Linked DNA regions of Rhodoligotrophos appendicifer. The protein of the gene in region 2 interacts with the protein of the main gene of each other region in a pairwise test. Links are inferred from orthologs where the notes say so. Each region holds a gene or a part of one and is shown on either strand. Other genes may lie near its edges. The genes, in order: recO and recR.

Region 1 (3,099 bases), on a different replicon or contig from region 2:
CCCGCGCTTTCCTGACGGATCATTCCGGTCCGCAGCATGAGCCGATGGGAGACGATTTCGGCCTCCTTCGGATCCTCGCGGAGAGTAGGCAGAAAGTAGCGACTAAGGAGCATCGTGGAAATCCATAAGCAGTGTCGAATATCGCACTCTTAAGGCGACTAGGGGCCGGTGCACCGCACCTTTTAAGCGATGTCGTCAAGAAAACAAGGGCCCGCAGTCTTTCCCAAGTTGCACCGCACAATAGGACAGGAGCACTGACATTTAATCTTTGATCTTCTTTCAAGGAACTACAGGTTGATCACAAGAAAGCCAAAATTTCAGATGACACGCGCGACGGACTTCTCTAGGGTGCTGTTATAACAAGAAGAACCAATGGCTGCGTTGTCTCTATGCGAGCTGCAAAGCAGGCCCTAACGGCCCAAGTCTGGGGAGGAGAGGTCTTACAGCGTAAAGAGGATGTGAAATCCCGCGCGAGAAGCTCTGGATGAGGCGATATCGAGAGTTAAGGGACCACTTTTGAAACTATAAAAACAAGGCGAAAGCCTTGTTTTTTTGTTTAGAAGTGTTTGCAACTTGCGTAGTACAAAGAACCGAATCTTTCGGAAAAAAAATTCAAGAATAGGGCCTCAAGCTTTCCAAAAAAGGTATATCAAGGAGCGAGATATATTTATTTGTCACAATTAAATAAACAAAAATAAAAACTACGGACGCGATTACAGTTGTAATTGTGAACTTGCGGAAAATTTGCGGATCGCGAGAAGAAGGCTGTGATTTTTCTGATGTCCCATCTTCATCAAGTTGATGAGGGCTGTAGGCACCAAATGGCAATACAGTAAACAATACCAACCACCAAATAATAAAGTAGATCGCTATCCCGCTCGTAAAGTTCATGCCTGTTCCAATTCCACTAAGGTCCCAAGGAAGTCCTTAGGATGCAGGAAAAGAACAGGTTTTCCATGTGCCCCAATCTTCGGCTCACCACTGCCTAACACTCGCGCACCTTGAGCCTTCAGATGGTCGCGGGCTGCAAAGATGTCGTCTACCTCATAGCAAATATGATGTATTCCGCCCTGCGGATTGCGCTCCATAAAGGCGGCGATCGGAGACTCATCACCAAGCGGTTCGAGGAATTCAATCTTAGTGTTCGCCAGCTCTACAAATGCGACGGTCACTCCATGCTCGGGCTCTTTCTGGGGAGCGGAGACGCTGGCCCCTAGATTGTCGCGATAATTCGCTATTGCCACCGCCAGATCTGGCACAGCTATGGCAACGTGGTTCAGACGCCCTAACATGATCGGCTCCTTAAACTAGAGAACAGCCTCTGCCTACCGCGAGGGGTAACTTGCTGCAACATCAGCCGCCATCACAATTGGTCCTCGAGCCTCGATACCAGCCGCAAGCGGGCTTCAGGGAGGCCCAAACCGCGCGGGGCCAATATGTGCCGCAACAAGAAATGGCCCGTAAGGCGGAAGCCATCAAGAACTTCCCGCTTACCGATCTGTTGGTTCGTTTCGCCGCGCAGGAAAGATGGAAGGGCTAACAGTTGGTCGTGATAGTTCGCGCCCATTTCTGCACTCACCGCTTTCCCTGATCGCGGTGAGACATAGATCAAATGCGCTGCCGATCCTCCCCCGGCGCACCCTGTCAGATCGAGCCCATAGCCAAGTTCCTCCAGGAGGCCGAGTTCCCATCGCACAAGAAGAGTTGACCAGAGTGCGTCCTGATCCAGCACGTCCAACACGAAACGGAATGCATCATATAGTTTGGGATGCGATTCTCGTTCGGGAACCATCTGGATCAGAGACACAGAGCTCAGGAGCGCATCCAGACGGGCAGGATTTTCCATAAGAAGCCCGGCCTTCAGACTTACAGCCTCCAGTGAAAATGTCCCAAGTTGCTCCGACAGGCGCGCCCGCCAACTCGCGTCCACCACGTTGCCCGGTTGAAGCACCGGCCGTCTCGACTTGGACCGTGCGCCATGAACCAATCCAAGAGTTCGCCCGTGGCCTCGGCTGAACACCTCCACAATACCGCTGCTTTCGCCATGGCGGCGAACACTTAGTATGATCCCTTCTTCACGCCAGTGCATCGGTCAGGAGCGGCTCGGTGGTACTAACCCCATCATCCGCAGCCGTTCTGGGTCAGTACTCCATTTTTCACGGACTTTAACGAACAAAAACAGGTGCACGGGGACCCCCACGAACTTCCCGATCTCCCTACGCGCCGCTTGTCCAATCGCCTTGATTGTCTCTCCGCCCTTGCCCAGAACAATCTTCTTTTGTCCATCTCGCTCGACATAGATCACCTGGTCAATGCGAACCGAACCATCCTTTTGTTCAGTCCAAGCTTCAGTTTCGACCGTCGAGGCGTATGGAAGTTCCTGGTGAAGCTTCAGGAAAAGCTTCTCTCGGGTGATCTCGGCAGCAATCTGCCGTAGCGGAGCATCAGCAACCTGATCTTCGGGGTATAGCCAAGGCCCTTTGGGCACTGTATCGGCGAGAAAACTCCGCAAGCCAGCCAGCCCGTCCCCCGTCAAAGCCGAGATCATGAACGTTCGGCCGAAACCGAAGCGATCATTGAAAATCTTGGCTGTCTCCAACAATTCCTCACGCCTTATGAGATCGACCTTGTTCAATACCAGATGCGCTTCAAATTCGGATTCGCGAAGGCGCTGGATTATTGATTCGGCATCATCATCTAGCCCCCTCCGCGCATCAGTAATCATGATCACAATGTCCGCGTCCGAAGCGCCCGCCCAAGCCGATTCTACCATCGCCTCATCGAGCGACCTTCGCGCAGTAAAAATGCCGGGCGTGTCCAAGATGATGATCTGGCTTTGCTGTTCCATTGCAATTCCGCGCAAGGGTGCGCGGGTCGTTTGCACCTTCGGCGTAACAATCGCCACTTTCGTGCCGACAAGGGCATTAATCAGTGTCGACTTACCCGCGTTGGGCGCTCCAATTAGCGCTACGAAGCCACAGCGGCTCATCTCCTCTGTCGATGGCACGTTGAGATCGGTCACGACGCCTCCAAACGATTTATCAGGAGTTCCGCTGCTGCCTGCTCTGCGGAACGTTTAGAGGTCCCCTGCCCCGCTGC
Region 2 (3,178 bases):
TCCTCCTTTTCTTCGAGGTTCATGCCTGCCATCGGCTCATCGAGAAGGATCAGTCTCGGCTCCAACGCCACGGCTCGGGCAAGTTCCACCCGCTTTCGCAGTCCATAGGAAAGTGTGCCGGCCACAGCCTTTCGAACATGCTGGATCTCGAGAAAATCGATGATGTCTTCCACCTTTCGGCGGTGCTCGAGTTCCTCTTTCTGCGCGCCTCCAATCCAATAGAACGCCCCATTGAAGAGGTTGTTCTTCAGCAGATGGTGCCGGCCGACCATGATGTTGTCGAGCACGCTCATGTGATTGAAGAGCGCCAGATTTTGAAAGGTCCGGCCGATACCCAGAGCGGCACGCTTGTTTGGCCTTATTCGAGTGATATCGCGGCCTTCGAAAAAGACCCGCCCCTCGCTCGGCGAATATCTCCCGGAGATGCAGTTCAAGAGCGAAGTTTTACCTGCGCCATTGGGCCCGATAATGGAGAAGAGCTCTCCTCGGCGCACCTCGAAACCCACAGCGCTGAGTGCTTTCAGACCCCCAAACCGCAGCGAGATGTCACGCATCTCGAGCAGCACCGTGGCCGCCGCAGTCCCTGCCGCAGCAATATTTCTGTCGACTTGCGTGATGTGCAAGCCCCTCCTCGTCTCCTGGAGACGCGGCAATGCCGGCGCCTCCTTCCCATAATGTCCGACCGGTCGAAGCCGAGACAACCTGCTCGATCACCGCCGAGCTTAGGCCTACTCAATCGACCTTTAGATCGAGGGTCAAGTTAGCCTTTGGCTTAAGGATGAAGGAGTGATCAGCAGAGGGGCTAGAGAAACCACCGGAGCCAGGGTGGCCGTCGAGGATGAACCTGGAGCCCGGCGAGGTCTCGCCAAGACTGCCCCCCTCGGCACATCAACCTCTAGAGCGGGCTGTAGGTGTCAAAATGGCGGGGATTCAAGGAACGATATTCTGTCTGGTTCTGGCGGAGGGAGAGGGATTCGAACCCTCGATACGGTTTCCCGTATACACACTTTCCAGGCGTGCGCCTTCAACCACTCGGCCACCCCTCCGTGCCGACGCAATTCCGTCCGGCGCGCCGGCAATATACGCAACATGGGGGGTCATGCAAGCAGTCGTCGCTGCAAATCTTGACATTCCCCGGTTGCTTGCATCGCTTCTGAGCGTAGCCATGGTGTTTTCATCAGCGGAGAGAGGCCATCATGCTCGATGGACCAGTGGGAAGTCTCAAGTCCCCTGGCCACTGGGAGGTACGCTAGTTAGGTGCTAACTGTTGAGAGATGCTTCTGAGATTGACCAAAAGTCCGATTGTGTCCGTGCGAAGAGCTGACACCATGGCTCCCTTTGTTTTTGGCCTACAAGGCTCGTCGCGCCTTGATGGCGGCAGTCAAAGTCCCCTCGTCCAGATAGTCCAGCTCGCCTCCAACCGGAACGCCGTGCGCAAGTCTTGAGACCGTCACCTCCAGCCCCTTCAGCCGATCCATGATGTAATAGGCTGTGGTTTGGCCATCGACCGTTGCATTGACGGCCAGTATGACCTCCTTGACGTCTGCTGCGGCACTGCGACGGATCAAAGCGTCGATGGAGAGATCATTGGGACCCACGCCTTCGATCGCAGACATGACGCCCCCGAGCACGTGGTAAAGGCCGCTATTGGCCCTTGCGCGCTCCAATGCCCAAAGATCACTCACATCCTCCACGACGCAAAGGATTGAGCGATCCCGCCGCGGATCGGAGCAGATGCCACAAGGATCCGTTGTGTCTACATTTCCGCAGTTTCCACAGATCCTCACCGCCTCATCAACCTTCCGCAGGGCAGTAGCGATGGGATCCAGGAGTCGTGCACGATTTTTTATGAGGTGGAGAACAACCCGCCGGGCCGACCGAGGGCCAAGGCCTGGTAGTTTCGCCAAGAGGTGAATAAGGCCTTCGATCTCTTCGCCGACAACTTGTCTGGTCATACCCTCAAAAGCCGAGATTGAGGCCCGGTGGTAAAGCGATACCTCCCGTCAACTCCTTCATCTGCTCGGCGACGACTCCCTCCATCTTCTGCCGGGCATCCGCGTGCGCTGCAATAATCAGATCTTCCAGGATCTCGGGATCGTCGCTGAGAACGGTCGGGTCGAGCTTGATACCTTTCATCGCACCCTTCCCGTTGAGAGTCACGGTCACCAGGCCGGCCCCCGAACTCCCTTCGATGTCCAAGGATTCGAGACGAGACTGCATATCCTGCATACGCGACTGCATGTCTTGGAATTGTTTCATCATGTCGCCGATGTTCTTCATCTCTCAGGAGTCTCCTCTACGAATTTCGTCATCGACGGCATCTTCCGCCAATCTCTGGTCAATGGCCGACAAGTCCTTCACGTCAACGATTTCGGCTCCCTTGAACCGCTCGAGGAACGCCTGCACCGACGGGTGGCTGCGAGCCTCCTCGAAGAGGCTCTCCCTTCGATAACGATCTTGTTCGGCGATAGGTTTCTCACCCCCCGCCTTAGTGACCGATACCATCCATCTTTGACCCGTCCATTGCTCGAGCTTCCTCGACAACTCATTCGCCAGACCCTGTGGGGCTCCGGGTTCGAGGGCGATGTCGAGTTGGCGCGCGCGCATCTGGACGGGTCTCACATACCGTTCCAGGGAATCCTTCAGCTTGAGATCCCGTTTATCTCCCGCCAGCGTGGCGATATCGCGAAACGATGTGAGCCGAACCCCATCATCAACTGTTGTCGGTTGAGAAACCGGCTCTGCGACGGCCAGTATCGTCTGCGAATGTGCTGCAGCTCTCGAAGCGAGAGTGTTCGGGGGCGTTGATTGCCGGGTCTCGATGCTCTGCGGAGGTTGAGAAATGTGTCCAGTCGGCTCCGATTTCTGTTCCGGGCGGCGCGCCACACTACCTTCTGCTATTTCCCGAGGCGTCGGGAGATCAGCGACGTAGGCCATCCTGATGATAACCATTTCGGCCGCAGCCAGGGCATGGCTCGCCTGACTGACCTCCTCCGTTCCCTTGAGCAGCATCTGCCAAGCCCGAGTGAGGACGGGAATAGACAGGCGGTCAGCGAGCGAGGCGCCTTGGAGACGCTCCACTTCTGATCGGGATGGGTCCTGCGCAGAACTTGGCACGACTTTAAGACGAGTGACCCAATGCGTCAGCTCGGCGAGGTCGCCCAGAATTGTCACCGGT

Evidence for each region.
Region 1: the proteins of recR (region 2) and recO interact in binary tests that used the Escherichia coli proteins (3 or more experiments, as listed by UniProt). The link is inferred for Rhodoligotrophos appendicifer from one-to-one orthologs.

The regions. Positions count from the first base shown.
Region 1 is NZ_VHKL01000007.1:85,246-88,344, forward strand. The notes cover bases 227-3,002. They hold recO (DNA repair protein RecO), read right to left. Parts: upstream 2,090-3,002; coding sequence 1,364-2,089; downstream 227-1,363. Other genes in these bases: FKM97_RS16150 (DUF1467 family protein), read right to left, coding at 613-891; mce (methylmalonyl-CoA epimerase), read right to left, coding at 888-1,292; era (GTPase Era), read right to left, coding at 2,093-2,989. Outside these bases: proS (proline--tRNA ligase), read right to left, coding at 1-113; rnc (ribonuclease III), read right to left, coding at 3,019-3,099. UniProt on the Escherichia coli protein: Involved in DNA repair and RecF pathway recombination.
Region 2 is NZ_VHKL01000001.1:564,760-567,937, forward strand. What follows is about bases 153-3,007. They hold recR (recombination mediator RecR), read right to left. Parts: upstream 1,956-3,007; coding sequence 1,350-1,955; downstream 153-1,349. Other genes in these bases: FKM97_RS02615 (ABC transporter ATP-binding protein), read right to left, coding at 153-554; FKM97_RS02630 (YbaB/EbfC family nucleoid-associated protein), read right to left, coding at 1,960-2,280; FKM97_RS02635 (DNA polymerase III subunit gamma/tau), read right to left, coding at 2,284-3,007. Outside these bases: more of FKM97_RS02615, read right to left, coding at 1-152; more of FKM97_RS02635, read right to left, coding at 3,008-3,178. UniProt on the Escherichia coli protein: May play a role in DNA repair. It seems to be involved in an RecBC-independent recombinational process of DNA repair. It may act with RecF and RecO.